One region of the Heyndrickxia faecalis genome, then DNA from elsewhere that is predicted to be linked to it. Evidence: predicted binding sites of a transcription regulator. Region 1 holds the regulator's gene; the other holds the start of a gene.
The links. Region 1 encodes CtsR, which represses protease genes until heat stress. Its sites were predicted from a motif close to ATGGTCAATAAAGGTCAAACA; they were not measured.

Region 1 (9,621 bases):
TAAAATATACGATACATAACTGGATTCATCAAACCCACTCACGGAAGATATGTTTGAAAATATCGTGCCAAACAGCACTAGGAAAATCAATGGTTGGAACATTGAAATGATAATGGCTATTGGATTTTTAATTACCGGTGTTAGTCTCTTTTTTGCTAATAACAAAACGAATGTTATGTTATTCATTGCTCTACTCCTTTCTCATTAAAGTTCGCTAAATAAACGTCATTTAACGTTGCCTGTTTCAGTTCACTAAATTCAATTTCTACGTTACTTTGAATTAAGTACCTCAATAATTTAGACAGAATTTGTTGTCCCTGACTCGTCATAATGGTTAATGTTGTTGGTTTTAATTCGTAACGGACGACCTCTTTCAAATCAGAAATATATTCTTCGATTTTTTGAACGTTGGACAAATGTAACTTTCGATAATGAATCTCGATTTGATCAGCCGCAAGTTTATTGATCAGTTCTTTTGGCGTCCCAATATCCAGTATCTTTCCATGGTTGATCAATGCAATTTCAGTTGCAAGGTCATTCAATTCCTCTAAATAGTGTGTTGTTACAAAAATTGTCGTCCCTTCATCTTGAGAAATTTTTGTAACGATTTTCCATAGGGTAGTTCTCGACTCTGGGTCTAATCCAGCTGTAGGTTCATCCAGTAAAAGGACTTCTGGTTTATAAAGCAAACTTATCGCGATATCCAATTTTCTTTTCATTCCACCCGAGTAAGTCCCAACCAGATCATTGGATACCTGGAATAAATCAAATTCCTTTAACAGGTGTTCCCCTCGTTCCATTATTTTTGAAGTGCTCATGCCATACATTTTTCCTGCAATCAAAATGTTTTCCCAAGCTGTTCCAGTCGAAAATACAGTTGTTTGTTGGAATGTGACTCCAACTTTTTTTCGAACTTCCTTCACATTTGAAACAACATCTACACCTGAAATTTTGACAGTACCCTCATTTGGCAAGGATAAAGTAGCTAATATACTCGTCAAAGTAGATTTTCCTGCACCATTTGGACCAGTAAGTCCGAAGATAGCGCCTTTTTTCACTTTGAGAGACACATTATTTAATGCTGCCTTTTTGCCAAATGATTTGCAAACATCATTTACAATTAGTTCATACATATTCTTCCCTCCTCATTTCTTACAAAAAGAACGTTAAGCTATCCTCTTAGAGGAGAGTCAACCATCAAGTATTCTTTTTATAAAAGTCGAATTGGAATGAACTTAACGGAGCTGCAGAAAGGAAAAACTGAATTTCTCGCCTATATAAAATGAACTTCAGTTTTTGCTTCAAGCCCGAGCATCAATTTGCATGATGACTGCTTTTTACAGGCAACAGAACTGCGATATTTGTTCATTTTATATGGAAAGCGAAAACGTTCAGTGGAAAATCAGAAAGAAAATAACCCAGGTTCGTAAAATTCGATGATCTCCCCAAACAGAAATGCTGAAAAAGGGGCAGTTTTCCTAGTTGCATTTTCTGTAAGGAATCCTGTATAATTAAAGTCAAATATAGTCAAAGTCAAAAGAAGGTGTCAGGAGGTGGCTTTGATGAAAAATATATCGGATATCATAGAGGAATATTTAAAACGGATTCTGGAACTGAATGAAAAAGAAATTCTTGAAATAAAACGCAATGAGATTGCCGATAAGTTCCAATGTGTCCCTTCGCAAATCAATTATGTCATCAATACGCGGTTTACGATTGAAAGAGGGTATATTGTTGAAAGTAAAAGGGGCGGCGGCGGCTATATCCGGATCATGAAAGTGCGGCCTGAAAGCGATGCGGAACTGATTGACCAGCTGCTTGTGCATATCGGCAATGTCATCTCCCAGTCGAATGCGGAAGCCATCATTCTCCGCCTCGTTGAAGAAGAGGTGATTTCAAGGCGGGAGGCAAAAATCATGCTCAGCGTGATGGACCGCTCCGTGCTCTACATCCAGTTGCCGGAACGGGATGAACTGCGTGCCAGAATGTTGAAATCGATGTTAACGACCTTAAAATACAAGTAACAATAGAGGTGAGTATGCCGTGATTTGCCAGGAATGCAATGAAAGGCCGGCAACGATGCATTTTACTAAAATTATAAACGGTGTGAAAACGGAATTCCATCTTTGCGAGAAGTGCGCGCAGGAGAAGGGGGAAAAGTTTTCATCGGATTGGGGGAAAACCTTTTCCTTCGATAATCTGCTCGCGGGCCTTTTTAATTTTGATCCGGCCATCCAACTTTTCAAACAGGAAACAGCACCTGACCCGGATGTGCTTCGCTGCAACCATTGCGGGATGACATTGAACCAGTTTTTAAACACAAGCCGGTTAGGCTGCCCGCATTGCTATGAGACGTTTCAGCACCAGCTTGTTCCGATTTTGCAGCGCCTTCATGGCGGCAACGTTGCGCATGAAGGAAAAATACCTGCACGGATTGGCGGTGCCATTTATACAAAGAAAAAATTGCAGGAATTAAAGGCGGCGTTGCAGGAAGCCATCAGCCAGGAAGAATTTGAAAAAGCAGCAGAACTCCGCGATCAAATTCGCGCACTTGAAGGTTCTTCTCAAGCAAAAGGAGGGGAACAATAATGTCTTTAGAACATTTTTTGCACAAAGCGTCCAGCTCCTGGATGAACGAGCAAGGGCCTGAATCGGAAATTGTGCTGACGACACGGGTTCGTCTGGCAAGAAATTTAAAAAATTACCGGTTCCCGTCCTTGTTTACCAGCGAGGAAGCAAGGGAAATTATGAAAACAATCCAGGATATCGCCCGAAATCATTTTCCGGCTGAAATGCAGGCTGAATTTTTAAAAATGGACGAATTAAAACCGCTCGAAAAAAGGGTGCTTGTGGAGAAACACCTGATTAGCCCGCAACTTGCCGAAGAAGCGGGTGACGGGGCAGTTATTTTGTCAAGCGGCGAAGATATTAGTATTATGATAAATGAGGAAGATCATTTACGCATACAATGTCTTTCTCCAGGGCTTCAATTGCATGAAACGCTTCAGAAAGCCAATCAGCTTGATGACCTGCTTGAAAATTGGGTCGATTATGCTTTTGATGAAACGCTCGGTTACTTAACCAGCTGCCCGACAAATGTCGGAACGGGCATCCGCGCATCGGCCATGATGCATTTGCCGGGACTTGTGCTGACACAGCAAATTAAACAAATCATTCCGGCGATTCATCAGCTTGGTTTGGTGGTAAGAGGAATATATGGCGAAGGAAGCGAAGCCATCGGAAATATTTTTCAAATTTCCAACCAGGTGACACTCGGAACATCGGAAGACAATATTGTCTCGGATTTAACCAGTGTCATCCGGCAGATCATTACACAGGAAAGATCGGCAAGGGAAGCATTGGTGCAGACTTCAAACATACAATTAGAAGACAGGGTTTACCGTTCGCTCGGTGTCCTGCAAAACAGCAGGATCATTGAAACAAAAGAAGCGGCCCGTTGTTTGTCCGATGTCCGGCTGGGAATTGATCTGGGCTATATTCAAAACATTTCGAAACAAATTTTAAATGAATTGATGATTTTAATGCAGCCGGGATTTTTACAGCTTTATGCCGGAAGAGCGCTCAGCCCGTATGAAAGGGATATCCGGAGGGCTACACTGATAAGAGAACGTTTGAGGCTTGAGGAGACCAAATGAACAGGAGGAATGACAGATGATGTTTGGAAGATTTACAGAGAGAGCCCAGAAAGTGCTGGCCCTTTCCCAGGAAGAAGCAATCCGCCTGAAACATAACAATATCGGAACGGAACATATTTTGCTCGGACTTGTCCGCGAAGGGGAAGGCATCGCGGCAAAAGCGCTGTACGGCCTGGGTTTAAGCGCCGAAAAAATCCAGGAAGAAGTGGAAACCCTGATCGGGAACGGCCAGGAAATTTCCCAAACGATCCACTACACGCCAAGGGCCAAAAAAGTGATTGAACTGTCAATGGATGAAGCGAGAAAACTCGGGCACTCCTATGTTGGAACGGAACATATCCTCCTCGGGCTGATCCGTGAAGGTGAAGGCGTGGCGGCACGCGTGCTGACAAATCTCGGCGTTAGCTTAAATAAAGCAAGGCAACAGGTGCTCCAATTATTGGGCAACAGTGAAGCGTCCGTACAGGGCGGTTCGGCGGCCAGCGTCAGCACACCGACACTGGACAGTCTGGCCCGCGATTTAACAGCGATCGCACGGGAAGATTCCCTTGATCCTGTAATCGGGCGCAGCAAAGAAATTCAACGCGTCATTGAAGTACTGAGCCGGAGGACAAAAAACAACCCTGTCCTTATCGGGGAACCGGGCGTTGGGAAAACGGCCATTGCAGAAGGCCTTGCCCAGCAAATTGTGCATAATGAAGTGCCGGAAACGCTGCGTGACAAACGGGTTATGACGCTTGATATGGGTACGGTTGTGGCCGGTACAAAATACCGTGGCGAATTTGAAGACCGCCTGAAAAAAGTCATGGATGAAATCCGCCAGGCCGGTAATATCATTCTTTTCATCGATGAATTGCATACCTTAATTGGGGCCGGCGGTGCGGAAGGAGCCATTGATGCTTCCAATATTTTAAAACCGTCGCTTGCCCGCGGCGAACTGCAGTGCATCGGGGCAACAACACTGGATGAATACCGGAAATATATTGAAAAAGATGCTGCACTGGAAAGAAGGTTCCAGCCGATCCAGGTCGATGAGCCGACGATTGATGAGTCGATCCAGATTTTAAAAGGGCTGCGCGATCGCTATGAAGCACACCATCGCGTCTCGATTACCGATGAGGCGATCGAAGCCGCTGTAAAACTTTCGGACCGCTATATCGCAGACCGGTTCCTGCCGGATAAAGCGATTGACTTAATCGATGAAGCCGGATCGAAAGTGCGTCTTCGTTCCTTTACAACGCCGCCGAATTTGAAAGAACTGGAATTGAAACTGGAAGAGGTACGCAAGGAAAAAGATGCGGCCGTCCAGAGCCAGGAATTTGAAAAAGCGGCTGCGTTAAGGGATACCGAACAGAAACTGCGCGAACAGCTGGAGGAAACGAAGAAAAACTGGAAGGCAAAACAAGGACAGGAAAACAGTGAAGTCACAGTCGATGATATTGCGCTTGTTGTTTCGAGCTGGACGGGAGTTCCGGTGACGAAACTGGCACAAACCGAAACGGAAAGGCTTCTGCACCTTGAAGAGATCCTTCACTCCCGAGTGATCGGGCAGGAAGAAGCGGTACTTGCAGTGGCGAAAGCAGTCCGCCGTGCACGGGCAGGGTTAAAAGATCCGAAACGCCCGATCGGTTCCTTCATTTTCCTCGGGCCGACAGGGGTCGGAAAAACAGAACTGGCGCGGGCGCTTGCGGAAGCGATGTTCGGCGATGAGGATGCCATGATCCGGATCGACATGTCCGAATACATGGAGAAACATTCGACTTCCCGCCTCGTAGGTTCGCCGCCTGGATATGTCGGTTTTGAAGAAGGCGGGCAGCTGACGGAAAAGGTACGGAGAAAACCGTATTCGGTTGTGCTGCTTGATGAAATTGAAAAAGCGCACCCGGATGTGTTCAACATTTTGCTCCAGGTACTGGATGACGGCCGGCTGACCGATTCCAAGGGCCGCACGGTTGATTTTAGCAATACGATTGTCATCATGACATCGAATGTCGGCGCAGATGCTTTAAAACGCAACAAGAGCGTCGGCTTCACCATTCAGGATACCGTCGAGGCCGATTATAAAGACATGAAGGACAAAGTGCTCGAGGAACTGAAAAAAGCGTTCCGGCCTGAGTTTTTGAACCGTGTTGATGAAACCATTGTGTTCCATTCGCTCGAGAAGAAACAGTTGAACGAAATTGTCACGTTGATGGCGAAAGAATTGTCGGACCGGTTAAAAGAGCATCATATCGAACTTGTGCTGACGGATGCCGCAAAAGAAAAAGTGGCGGAAAAAGGCTACGATCCGGAATACGGCGCGCGGCCGCTGCGCAGATCGATTCAGAAAAACATCGAAGACCGCCTTTCGGAAGAAATGCTGAAAGGCAATATAAAAGAAGGGCAAAAGGTATTGGTCGATGTAAAAGACGGCGAATTTACTTTTGCCAGTGTGGCAGAGTCGGAAGCTGTATCGTCCAATTCTTAATGCCGAAAGCAGGAAAGGGTACAATGGTTTTGGCGATTGTACCCTTTTTTTCACATATATAAAATTTCGCGCCAAAATCAATGGCGATTAGGATAACATTGCTTCTGGCAACACATAAAGAAGGAGTACTGTTTCGTTCAACCTATGTGGCGGTTTCTTATACGATTTTAATTCAATTTCAAGATACTTTGTATACACTTATACACATAGATATGAGGGAAAGGGGTTTAAGATGGCAAAAAAAACCGTAAAGTTTGTTTGCCAGAACTGCGGCTACGAGTCGCCAAAATGGATGGGAAAGTGCCCGCAATGCAGCCAGTGGAACCAGATGGTGGAGGAAGCGGAGACGCCAAAACGGAGGGGCTTTTTTTTACATCCGGAGCCTGGAAATGAAACCAAAGCGGCACCTATTACGTCTATAGAGTCTAAAGAAGAAAAAAGGACAAAGGTGGATTTTGGAGAGCTGAACCGTGTCCTCGGCGGCGGCATTGTTGCCGGATCACTTGTTTTGATCGGCGGGGATCCCGGGATCGGCAAATCAACGCTGCTTTTGCAAGTGTCATCACAACTGGCAAAGCACGGGTTAAATGTACTGTATATTTCCGGGGAGGAATCGGCGAAACAGACGAAGTTAAGGGCGGACCGGTTAAACATCCATACCGACCATCTTTATGTGCTGCCGGAAACGGACCTTTCCGTGATCCAGCAGGCGATAGATGAACTGAATCCCGGCTTTGTGGTCATTGATTCCATCCAGACGATTTACCATCCGGAAATCCAGTCTGCGCCGGGCAGTGTGTCGCAAGTGAGGGAAACGACTGCACAGCTGATGCGGACGGCAAAAACAAAAAACGTGGCCATCTTTATTGTCGGCCACGTGACAAAAGAAGGCTCCATTGCCGGCCCACGTGTGCTTGAACATATGGTGGATACGGTCCTGTATTTTGAAGGTGAACGCCATAACGCCTACCGGATATTAAGGGCGGTCAAAAACCGCTTTGGTTCGACGAATGAAATTGCGATTTTGGAAATGAAAGAATCCGGTTTGGAAGAAGTCCAGAACCCTTCCGAAATTTTTCTGGAAGAACGGACAAAAGGTGCAGCCGGTTCTACCGTGGTGGCTTCCATTGAGGGGACGCGCCCGGTCCTTGTCGAGATCCAGGCGCTGTTGGCCCCGACGTTTTTCAATATGCCGCGGCGGATGGCATCCGGGATTGACTATAACCGTGTCACGCTGATTATGGCGGTGCTTGAAAAACGGGCCGGTCTTTTGATTCAGAACCAGGATGCTTATTTAAAAGTCGCCGGCGGCCTGAAAGTGGATGAACCGGCAGTGGATTTGGCAGTTGCTGTCAGCGTGGCATCCAGTTTTCGCGACAAGCCGACAAATGCGGATGACTGCATTATCGGAGAGGTCGGGCTGACGGGGGAAGTCAGGCGGGTGTCCAGGATTGAGCAGCGCGTCCAGGAAGCGGCAAAACTTGGTTTCCGGCGGGCGATCATCCCGAAAAATAATATGGGCGGGTGGACGCCGCCAAAAGAGATTCAAGTGATCGGCGTCTCCACAATCCAGGAAGCTTTGGAAGCGGCACTCGGCGGATGAGAAAGGGAACAAATTTCCGTGCCTTCTATGTGTTCTTTGGATCAGTGCGTGAGGGTACCGGAGGAAGCGGAAGGCACTGGGAAGTGAAGGAAAGCGTGGAAAAAAACGGAACCCACTTGATAAGCAAATAACTGCCGCAAATCTGCGTTTACAGGATCCGTTATGATGTAAAGACAGAAAAGACAGCGGCTGGCAGGATACAAATTTTAAAAGAAAGCAGGGGATGTGCATGAAGCCTGAAAATGCCCGGAGAAAACCGCGGCGATTAACTGGCTCGGTAGGGAAAAATACGAAGGCAAACGTTTTAAACCCTATTTTTTGTTTATAATGTATAAAGGAGGTGAACATGTTGTTAAGACGGCTTATACAAATTTGTTTGGTACTGATTGGCGGCACGCTCGGTGTTTTCCTGCTGCCTGATTTTTACAAGCTTGTGAAAGTGGATTATGTGTTAATCAACAACCCGTATGTTTCAGCGCTGTTGGGGGCTATTATCTTTTATCTTATTACTTTCTGGTCCATTCATTATATCGTTGATTTTGTCGATTGGTTTGAGGATTCACTGGTAAAAGTCCCGATGACGGAAATTTTTTCCGGCACCTTTGGCCTTGTGCTCGGCCTGATTATTGCTTATCTGGCAAGCATTCCGGTGCGGGGAATTCCGATTGTCAATACAATTGTGTCGATTACACTTACAGTATTGCTCGGTTATATCGGATTTCAGGTCGGTTTTAAGAAAAGAGAGGAAATTTTCAATTTGTTTTTCAACCGGCAGCATAGACGGAAAGGCGGGACAGAGCAAGAAGGGCATCCGCAGCCTGGAAAACAGGTGAAGATTCTTGATACAAGCGTTGTCATCGACGGACGGATTGCGGATATTTGCCAGACCGGTTTTCTTGACGGGCCGATTGTGATTCCGCTCTTTGTGCTTGAAGAATTGCAGCATATTGCCGATTCTTCGGATGCTTTGAAAAGAAACCGGGGCCGGCGTGGGCTTGATATCTTGAACCGGATACAGAATGAACTGCCGATCGAAGTGCAAATGTATGAAGGCGATTTTGAAGATATCCAGGAAGTTGACAGCAAGCTCATTAAACTGGCAAAATTGATGAACGGGATTGTCGTGACGAATGATTATAATTTAAATAAAGTATGTGAATTCCAGAAAGTCAAGGTGCTCAATATCAATGACCTTGCCAACGCCGTAAAACCGGTTGTGCTCCCCGGCGAAGAGCTCAATGTGCAACTCATTAAAGACGGGAAAGAGCATCACCAGGGGATTGCCTATTTGGATGACGGCACGATGATTGTTGTCGAAGAAGGCAAAAATTACATTGGCAAACGCATTGATGTGCTCGTGACAAGCGTCCTGCAGACTTCGGCGGGCCGGATGATTTTTGCCAAGCCGAAACTGCTTGAAAAAGCGTTATAATGCAGCCTGGAACACCCGCGGCGCCGGACGCGGGAAGTTCATACAGGATGCCGGGGGAGATTGGATTTGACAGATTATGAGGTGATTATACCGGCAGCCGGATCGGGGAAGCGGATGGGCGCAGGGTTCAACAAATTATTTCTTGAACTGAACAAGCGCCCGGTCATTGCGGTTACAGCAGAAGTTTTTTTGGCCGATCCGTCCTGCAAAAAGTTGATACTTCCCGTGCAGCCGCATGATAGGGAAGAGATGAAGCGTATTTTGCCCCGCTCGGAAAAAATAGTATTTGCCCGCGGCGGTTCTGAACGGCAATATAGCGTACGGAACGGGCTGGAACTTGCCGGAAGCTGCAGTGTCATTCTTGTGCATGACGGTGCAAGGCCGTTTATCAGCGCCGGATCCATTGCAGCGCTGGCGGCAATGGCCGGGGAAAAAGGGGCGGCGATAGCGGCTGTTCCGGTAA
Region 2 (9,621 bases), 1.0 Mb from region 1:
GCGATATGCTTTTGCGATGGCAATCCCGTTGGATGCTGCTATACCTTTTAAAATGGTTGACATTATTCGCCCAGACCCTCTTTTTTCATTAATTCAGCCAAAGCGTTCAATGCATCTTGTGCATCGTTGCCTTCTGCAGAAATGGTAATGTCGGCGCCTTTGCCGATTCCAAGGGACATAACCCCCATGATCGATTTCAGGTTCACTTTCTTATCCTTATACTGCAATTGGATATCTGAATCGAATTTGCTTGCCGTTTGTACGAGCAATGTAGCAGGACGTGCGTGGATTCCTGTATCTGCTGTTACTTTAAATTGTTTTTCAGCCATGGGTAGAACGACTCCTTTTCTATAATATAGTTCTAAAAATAATGCACTGTACATTTTTCGTCAATATTTATCAACCATCTTCATACAAATGACAAATTTTGCAAACGGGGGTTGAAAAAAACCGCAGCGATGCCGGGTACCTGCAAACACCGTTCATCCCCGGTTATTCAGCAGGCTGCTCCCTCAAAGTCCGCGCGGCCCATCCGTGCCAAAAACACGCCTCGCCCGAAACCGGGAACACGCATGTCCCCGGCCGGATCAAAAAAATGACAAATATTGCACAGTGCGGGAAAAACAAAATCCCCGTAATAGAATAACATGCCTTTCCAAATAAAACAATCATCAGAGTTGACTTCATTTTGCTTAAAAATGCACAAAATTATGCATGCCCCGGTCAGATTTCCGGCTCGTCCAAATAAATATAGCGGACATTCCCGCCGCGCAAGGCAATGCCCTTAAAATGTTTAAAGTCTTCCTCGGCAATAAGCACTTTCCGGAAGTCCATAAAATCTTCACGGCTGACGAATAATTCTTCGATTTCCCTGTTGCGAAGCCGGTTGATTTCCTGTCTGATTTCTTCTTCCGACATACGACCACCCCACCCGGTATTGTACCACATTCTTCCTGCCGCCTACTTGTTTGCTTTCGCGATTTTTTAAAACCGGCCCGATTTGTATTTTTCTGTTCCTTTCGCCTTGAATTTTTCAGAAAAATAGTGCAAACTGGTTACAATACTTTCTTACGGGAGGACCGCAATGAAAAAAGCACAAATTGGTGACATTATTGAATTTAAAGACGGGCTTCAAGGAATTGTCGAAAAGGTGAACGAGAACTCGGTCATCGTGGATTTAACCTATATGGAAAACTATCAGGAACTGGAGCTTGATGAAAAAACAGTGGTCAATCATAAAAACTATCAGGTTATCCATTCGGCTTTACATTAATTCAAACGCTTACCGCGCAGTAAAAAACCGGCACATGCCGGTTTTTTACTGCCGTTTCTATGATTGTGAATTTTTTAACATTATTTTCCCGGATACCTTTTTCCCTATTTCTCTGCTAAAATATTCAATGTATTTTTGTTTGACCCAATGCCGCGAAGGCCGGACTGCGGGGCCGGATCTCTTTTTTTGGCCCTTCCCGGTTTTTTTGCCGGCGGTTTGCGAACTTAAGAAAGGAGCGCATTGGCGGTGGCAAAAAACATGGTGGATACAAAGCTTCTCGGAAGTATCTTAATCGCCCACCTTCTGCTATATATTACGTTTCGGGATACCTCCGTTTTTTGGTATTTATATTCCGGCGCAATGCTGTTTTTGATCAGTTACACGGTTTTTCTTGGAAAATCAGAAAAACACGAAAAGCTTCCGTACCTTCAATTGCTGTTGTATGGCATCTTTTCGGGTTTTCTCCTCTATATTATTTTCAGAATTGGCAATACAGTACTCGGTTTTTTGCCGGGCGGGCTTGACAATGAAGTCGCCCGCGCATACAGGCGTTTTTCACCCGAATCTTTCTGGCATTACTTAGCGCTTGTCCTGATTCTCATCCCCGGAGAAGAAATTTTTTGGCGTTCATTTGTCCAGGCCCGACTCATGAAAATGATGGAAGCGAAATATGCGATTTTGATTTCCGCCGTATTGAACGCATCCGTTTATTTTTACTGCGGATTAAAAATCATGGTCATTGCCGCTTTTGCCGGTTCGATTTTCTGGGGGCTGCTGTATGCAAAAAAACGGAGCCTGTCTGCACAAATTTTGTCGCATCTTACCTTTGATTTGCTGCTTGTCGTCTTCCTGCCGATTTTTTAAGCATGGGGACGGCTTTTTTTCGGCATTTGCCCGCCACAAATGCATAACAACCGCGCAAAGCTGTTTTGAATGCCTTACCGGTCACCCCCGGATCGTCTTTATTCCGAGTGCCATCATAAAAACAAGGCTGAAATAGCCGAACAGGGGATATAAAACCGATAATAGCGGGCCGTAATGCAAGCTGCTGATCAGCAGAATGGCGGAAAAAATCAACCCGTACAGCAAACCGCTTTTCATCGGGATATATTTTTGCATTTGCCGCTCAAGCCCGTAGGCATCCCCGATAATAGAAGTGAAAATTTCCCCGAAAATCAGCAGAACATAAATAAAATAAATGCCCGGAAAACTCGCTTTCACAATATGCGCCATCGGAATCTCCACTTGGGCAACGTCCGGCAGCGTGACCAGTGACAAATGGCTGGAAATCAGGATGAGCGTTAAAAACAGCCCGCCCAGTATCCCGCCGGCACGGACGACTTCCTTATCTTTCACTTCCGCCGCAACCGGGACAAGCACCGCCTGCGCGAGCGCCAAATTCAAAGCCGCATAGGAAAGGGCGCGGAGAAGGGCACGGGGCATATCAACACTTTCCGGCCGGGCCATGAGCGCTTGAAAAAATCCGGGTGACTGGACGGACTGCGACAAAAGGAGAAAATTAAACAAAAGCATCAAAGGCACCACAAATGTATTGACGCCAAGCAGCCCCTTGATGCCAAAACACATGACAAGAAAGGCAAGAAGCACCGTCAATAAAATCCCTATTTCTCTCCCAATATGAAGCTGCTCCTCAAAAACAGCACCCGCACCGGACAGCATGACGCCGCAAACCCCGAAAAGCATGGCCATCATCATCACATTCACGAAACCGGCCGCTTTTTTGCCAAATAAATACCGGTTTAAAGTTTCATAGGAATCCGCATGCAAATCGATCGCTTTTTCCATCATTTTCGTACCAAAGAAAATAAACAAAAACCCTGAAAGGCAGATGGCAAGCAATCCATACAGCCCAAACTGTGTAAAAAAAACGGTAATTTCTTTCCCTGTTGCAAACCCTGCCCCGATCACCGTCCCAATATATACGGCTGCGATTTGGACAGCACCGCCCCACTTATTCAACGCCTGCACCCCTTTAAGAAAAAATAAGACAACCTGCCGGCTCCGTTACTATCCTATGTCCCGCTTTCTTAAAATAGCCCGGCCGGTTCATTTCCGCCGCTAAAAAATTGGTCAAAAATAGTCAAAAAAACCTTTACAAACAAAAAAAGTTGTCATATACTATAGGCAAAGGTCAAAGATAGTCAAATATAAGATGGTGCCATTGGTCGATAGCGCAAATGACAAATGCAGATCTTTTGATTTTCGGGCCGCGCAGTTGTATCATGATATTAGAAAGGTCAAAAATAGTCAAAGGGTGACTCGCAGATGCCTTTTCCTTTTTTCAGCACAAGACAAATGACTTTGCCATTCTACTGTAAAGGCCAAAATGCATCAAAGGGGTGCATGCAAAAGATTTGCATCTTGTGAAATTTTGAGCTATACTGATTTCCAATTAAGGTCAAAGCAAATCAAAGCGCTTTGATTGTTTTTCAATCTCATTAGTCAAAGATAGTCAAAATCAAACCGATCAAAGGAGGAATGTTTGATGTTATGTGACAAATGCCATCAAAACGAAGCGACGATCGGGATGCATATAAATGTGAACGGAAACCAAAAAACATTGAACCTGTGCCAGTCCTGCTACCAAAAAGAACGGGCAAAATTCGAAAACAACTGGGGAGGCATGTTTATGAATAACGGATTTGGAAACTTCGGATTCGGAGGATTCAACGACCTCTTTAACCAAATGAATGCCAACGGGTTCCAGCCAAACGGCGCGAAACAAACCGTACAAACGCAAACACAAGGCGGCGGCAACGGACTACTTGACCAGTTCGGCCGCAACCTGACCGCTGCTGCACGGGCCGGGCAAATTGACCCTGTCATCGGCCGTGATGAAGAAATCGCCCGCGTCATTGAAATTTTAAACCGGCGCAATAAAAACAACCCGGTGTTAATCGGCGAACCTGGCGTCGGGAAAACCGCCATTGCGGAAGGGCTCGCTTTAAAAATTACCGAAAAACAAGTTCCGGCAAAACTGCGGCATAAAGAAGTTTACTTGCTCGATGTAGCTTCACTTGTTGCAAACACGGGCATCCGTGGTCAATTTGAAGAACGGATGAAAAAATTGATTGCCGAACTCGAACAACGGAAAAACGTACTTCTGTTTATTGACGAAATTCACCTGCTTGTCGGCGCAGGTTCTGCAGAAGGTTCGATGGACGCTGGCAACATTTTGAAACCGGCGCTTGCCCGCGGCGAAATCCAGGTGATCGGCGCGACAACTTTGAAAGAATACCGGCAAATTGAAAAAGATGCCGCACTTGAACGGCGTTTTCAACCGGTACAAGTCAATGAACCGACCCTTGAAGAAACCGTCATGATTTTGCGCGGCTTAAAAGACCGGTATGAAAACTACCATCACGTTGCCTATACCGATGAAGCGCTTGAAGCTTGTGCGAAATTGTCGCACCGCTACATCCAGGACCGCTTCCTGCCGGATAAGGCAATCGACCTGATGGATGAAGCCGGTTCGAAATTGAACCTGACGATTGCGGTTCCGAGCAAAGAAGATATCCAAAAACGGCTTGCTGAAATTGCACAGGAAAAACAAACTGCGCTTGCAACAGAAAACTATGAAAAAGCAGCCGAATTGAAAAAAGAAGAACAAAAACTGAACGAGTTGGCTACTTCCGGCCAAGTTGAAGCCAAACCGGTTGTCGATGTCACGCAAATTCAGGAAATTGTCGAAAAGAAAACGGGTATTCCGGTCGGCAAACTCGAAGCGGATGAAGCGAAAAAACTGCAGCATCTGGAAGAAAACCTTGCTAAAAAAGTGATCGGCCAGGATGAAGCGGTCCGGAAAGTGGCGAAAGCAATCCGCCGTTCGCGTGCCGGCCTGAAAGCGAAAAGCCGCCCGATCGGTTCGTTCCTGTTCGTCGGCCCGACCGGCGTCGGAAAAACGGAACTGACAAAACGGCTCGCGGAAGAACTGTTCGGCACGAAAGATGCGATGATCCGGCTTGACATGAGCGAATATATGGAAAAACACAGCGTCTCGAAACTGATCGGGGCACCTGCCGGCTATGTCGGTTATGAAGATGCCGGCCAACTGACGGAAAAAGTGCGCCGCAACCCGTACAGCATTATTTTGCTCGACGAAATTGAAAAAGCGCACCCGGATGTTTTGAACATGTTTCTGCAAATTCTCGATGACGGGCGCTTAACCGATGCCCAAGGGCGGACGGTCAGCTTCAAAGATACCGTCATCATTATGACGAGCAACGCCGGCACCCAATTTAAGCATAAAACAGTCGGGTTCGCTAAAAGTGAAGCGATCAAAGAATCGAATATTCTCGATTCACTCGGCGACTTCTTCAAACCGGAGTTTCTGAACCGTTTCGACAACATTATCGAATTTAAACCACTTGAAAAAGAACATTTGGTTAAAATTGTTGACCTGATGCTCGGCGAACTGAATGAAACGCTGAACGAACAAGCGATTACGCTTGACGTGACAGCAGAAGCGAAAGAAAAAATCGCCGAACTCGGTTATGACCCGGCATTTGGGGCCCGCCCGATCCGCCGCGTTATCCAGGAAAAAATTGAAGACCGGATTGCCGACTTTATCCTCGACCATCCGGAAAGCAAAAACTTAAAAGCGGAAGTCCGCGAAGGTGACATTGCCATCGCGGAAAAATAAAGCAAAAACCGGCATGCGGACATAGCCCATGCCGGTTTTTGCATTCCGGCAGATGGACAGCACGGGCCATCTGCCGGGTTTTTTATGTTTGTAAAAAGATCGAACGCAGTCCAAACCCGGCTGTTGTAAATCAATCGGAAGAAAGCCGGGTTTTATTCCCCGGCCAAAACCAGTCCAAATAAAAAGGCGGGCGGGAAACATATTCATCCGGAATATTGATCAGGGATTCATCCGCACTCAAAGGAGCAAAACCAAGATGCAAAGGTTGGAAGCAGTTCCCCTGTTTGTTAAACAAGCTGCATGGCTTTATACGTTTTTCTCGCTTCAGCCAGATTGAGCCGCTGCACTTTTTCATACAATATGAATGACATTTCCCGGATAATCACCATTTCGGATGACCGGGCGTTGTGCTGCTTTCGATAGGCTTCATACTCATTCATGAGCGAATCCAGCTGCTGGCTGCACCGGACCGTTTTCTCATGCGTCAGGCCCAGTTTTTTCCCAAGCTCCATCATTTCCTGACGTTTTTTCTGAATTCTGTAAAGATACTTGTTCTCCTCTAACATGTGCGTGTCCACTTCCAAATTCTCCTTTAGTTCTCTTTTTCTATTGAATGATTGTTATCCCCCGATTATGCTTCAAAAAATGTGAGGTGTTACACATGGAAAATGGCGGACTATTCTGCCGGTTTTCCGCATGATGGCATCGTGGCAAAAGTTCTCTGCAAGCCGGAAAGGCGCAAAAGCCCTGCCCCCATCCTGCTTATTTTACCATTACTAAAGTAGTATCGCAGGTCTTGACGGAAATGTAAATACAATCGCAATATTAGACAAAATTTTCACCAAAAATTTTCACATCTCCCGAAAAAACCACCCGTTTTTCACCGCTCCATGTTTTTTTTGGTCATGCAGTGGAAAAATAAAAGAGAAAAAGACATGAAAGAAGTGAAGCAGATGGCAAAAAATTTTCTGCTGGCCAAAGCAGCCGGGTGGTTATTTCGGTCTAAAGCAAAACAGTATTTAAACGACCGGGAAAAAACCGGCGATCTGGTCAACCGCGCGGAGAAAAAAGCGCTCTCCAACAAAATTACGCTTGCCAACATGTGGAATAAAATCCGCGTCCTTTTCCAGCTTATCAGGGCGTGGGCAAAAGGCGAATACCGCACCGTTCCGTACCGGACGATTCTCATGATCGTAATCGGCCTTATTTATTTCGTATCTCCCATTGACATCATCCCTGATTTTCTTGCCGGCGCGGGCCTTGTTGACGACACCGCTGTGCTTGCATTTCTTCTGACGCAAGTGACCCCGGATTTGGAAAAATTTTTACAATGGAAAAACAAAAGAGATAAAAGTTGAACCCGGGGCCGCGCAGGATTTTGACAACCGTTCCCCTTTTAGACAATCGCCCCTTCAAGATAGAGCAGGAATGCCTTTTGATCAATCCGGCTCCCGGCATAGCCTGTTAACGACTTGTCTTTTCCAATCACGCGGTGGCAGGGGATCAGGATCGGAACAGGATTTTTCCGGTTCGCCTGCCCGACGGCCCGCACGGCTTTCGGGTTCCCGACAGCCTCAGCGATGTCTTTATACGAGCACGTTTCCCCATACGGAATTTTTTTCAGCGCTTCCCAAACCGCCATTTGAAAGGGAGTGCCGGAGACAGAAACCGGCACATCAAAACGGGTTCTTTTCTTTGCAAAATACGCTTCCAGTTCACTGGCTGCGCGCAAAAGCAGCGGGTGGCGGGGTTCCGGCATACCCTCTTCATCTGTTTTGCCGAAAGAAACGGCCGTAATGCCTTTTTCATCAGCCCTTACTGTTAAAGGTCCGATTGGGCTTTCCAGCCAAATAAAAGCCATTTTCATCACCTGCTTCCTGCTGCACGGGAAGAAAGATATGAAAAGTTGTGCCTTCCCGTACTTTGCTTTGGACTTGAATGAAGCCTTTATGCTCCTTTATGATTTTATAACTGATCATCAAACCAAGTCCGGTTCCTCTTTCTTTTGTCGTATAGAACGGCTCGCCCAGCTTTTCAATTTTATCGTCCGGGATGCCTTCCCCTTCATCGCGAATGCTTGTATGGACCAGCCCTCTTTCCTTTTCGTAACAAATCTTGATATCTATTTTTCCTCCGTCCGGCATGACTTCTATTGCATTTTTAATGATATTGATAAAGACCTGCTTAAGCTGGTTGCCTTCGCAATAAACATCCGGAAGCCCATCGTCAAAGCGGCAGGAAATCTGGATATTGTGCATCAGCGCTTGCGCATTCAGCAAACCAATCGTATCGCGCATGATTTTCCGGATATCATGATTTTGGAACTGGATTGCCTGCGGCTTTGCCAGCACCAGAAAGTCGGTAATAATTGTTTCAATTCGCGCCAGTTCCGATGTAATCACGTTAAAATATAATGAATGCTCTTCCTCTTTCATGCTGTTTTGCAGCAGCTGGATAAAACCTTTCAAAGCTGTCATTGGATTGCGGATTTCGTGGGCAATGCCGGCCGCGAGCTCCCCGACAATATTCAGGGTATCCGATTTGCGAAGCTGCTCCTGCATCGCCCTTCTTTCAGTAATATCCCGGATGACCGTTAAATTCATATTTGACGTCAGGTTCCCTTTTGACGTAATCTCATAATATTTCGTTTCATTGGCTTTTGAAGCAGTAAACAAATAATCTGCCGTCCCGTTCTCTTTTAACTGAAAAAGATGGCGGAGAAAATCTTTTTGCATTTTTTCGTCATTGGTAAGCAATAAATTCTGGATTCTCTTCCCGATCGCATCTTCCCGGCTGCAGTCGAAATAGTTTGCAGCTGCAGGGTTGATATCGACAATTTTCAAATCCCAGTTCCATAAGACCATCCCGTCGATCGATCCTTCGAACACTTTCCGGAACCGTTCCTCACTGTCCCGCAGCGTCTGTTCCATCTTGTAACGGCTGCTCACGTTGCGAAAAATGGTCATATGGTAATTTTCCGCGCTAATATACCGGGATGTAAACTCGAGATGCTTCAGCTGCCCGTTCGGCATTTTAAACAGCAGTTCTTCGCGGGCCGCCGGGATTTGGTTTAGCCTGTCGAACTTCCGGCAATTCCCACCGTTTTCGACATAAACAAAATCGCTCAGCTTTTTCCCGACAAACTCTTCCATTGTACACTCGAAAATTTTTAAAGCGGCTTCGTTCGCCAACAGGATCTGGCCGTTTTGATCCCAAAATACAATTGCATCCATTGCTTCCAAAAAAAGGGTTCGGTAAAGCTGCTCATGATCTCTTAATACAAGTCCCCTTTTCTTTTGGCTCATAAACTGATCTGTTCCCAAATTTGTTCTCCCCTTCTTCATAAGAAGCATGCCCCTGAATTTATGATATTTCTGTTCACAACAAATGTCTGGAAAAGTCTGCTGCATAAGGGTTTCCAGCTGCTATTTAAGAACATATTCTTTTTGAGAAGATATGTCAAATGAAATTGGCAAGATGGATGATATGGTGATAATTCGTGGTCCAACGGGGGAATTCCTGCTGCCATTTCCGCAAAAAAGGATGGCGGCTGCCATCCTCATTTTTTATTTTTTTTTGCATTTTTTCTTTTTTTGCCGGTTCCGCTTTCAGCCATGATTTCATATATCTTCCCGGCATTGATGTCCCCGAATTCCAGCCCCGCTTCTTCCCGGACATTTTGTTT

Region 2: the regulator CtsR is predicted to act here: its motif matches at 3,528-3,548, upstream of ABR335_RS12025 (ATP-dependent Clp protease ATP-binding subunit).

What each region holds. Positions count from the first base shown of each region.
Region 1 is NZ_CP158453.1:3,509,887-3,519,507, reverse strand. It holds gene ABR335_RS16770 (ABC transporter permease) at 1-186, opposite strand, end outside; gene ABR335_RS16765 (ATP-binding cassette domain-containing protein) at 183-1,133, opposite strand; gene ABR335_RS16760 (CtsR family transcriptional regulator) at 1,560-2,024, shown strand; gene ABR335_RS16755 (UvrB/UvrC motif-containing protein) at 2,044-2,589, shown strand; gene ABR335_RS16750 (protein arginine kinase) at 2,589-3,656, shown strand; gene clpC (ATP-dependent protease ATP-binding subunit ClpC) at 3,673-6,123, shown strand; gene radA (DNA repair protein RadA) at 6,356-7,726, shown strand; gene ABR335_RS16735 (PIN/TRAM domain-containing protein) at 8,073-9,158, shown strand; gene ispD (2-C-methyl-D-erythritol 4-phosphate cytidylyltransferase) at 9,225-9,621, shown strand, end outside.
Region 2 is NZ_CP158453.1:2,460,105-2,469,725, forward strand. It holds gene ptsP (phosphoenolpyruvate--protein phosphotransferase) at 1-63, opposite strand, end outside; gene ABR335_RS12000 (phosphocarrier protein HPr) at 63-329, opposite strand; gene ABR335_RS12005 (hypothetical protein) at 724-918, opposite strand; gene ABR335_RS12010 (YkvS family protein) at 1,085-1,273, shown strand; gene ABR335_RS12015 (CPBP family intramembrane glutamic endopeptidase) at 1,520-2,137, shown strand; gene ABR335_RS12020 (YkvI family membrane protein) at 2,219-3,253, opposite strand; gene ABR335_RS12025 (ATP-dependent Clp protease ATP-binding subunit) at 3,780-5,936, shown strand; gene ABR335_RS12030 (aspartyl-phosphate phosphatase Spo0E family protein) at 6,224-6,514, opposite strand; gene ABR335_RS12035 (YkvA family protein) at 6,872-7,294, shown strand; gene ABR335_RS12040 (methylated-DNA--[protein]-cysteine S-methyltransferase) at 7,333-7,803, opposite strand; gene ABR335_RS12045 (PAS domain-containing sensor histidine kinase) at 7,745-9,259, opposite strand; gene ABR335_RS12050 (hypothetical protein) at 9,496-9,621, opposite strand, start outside.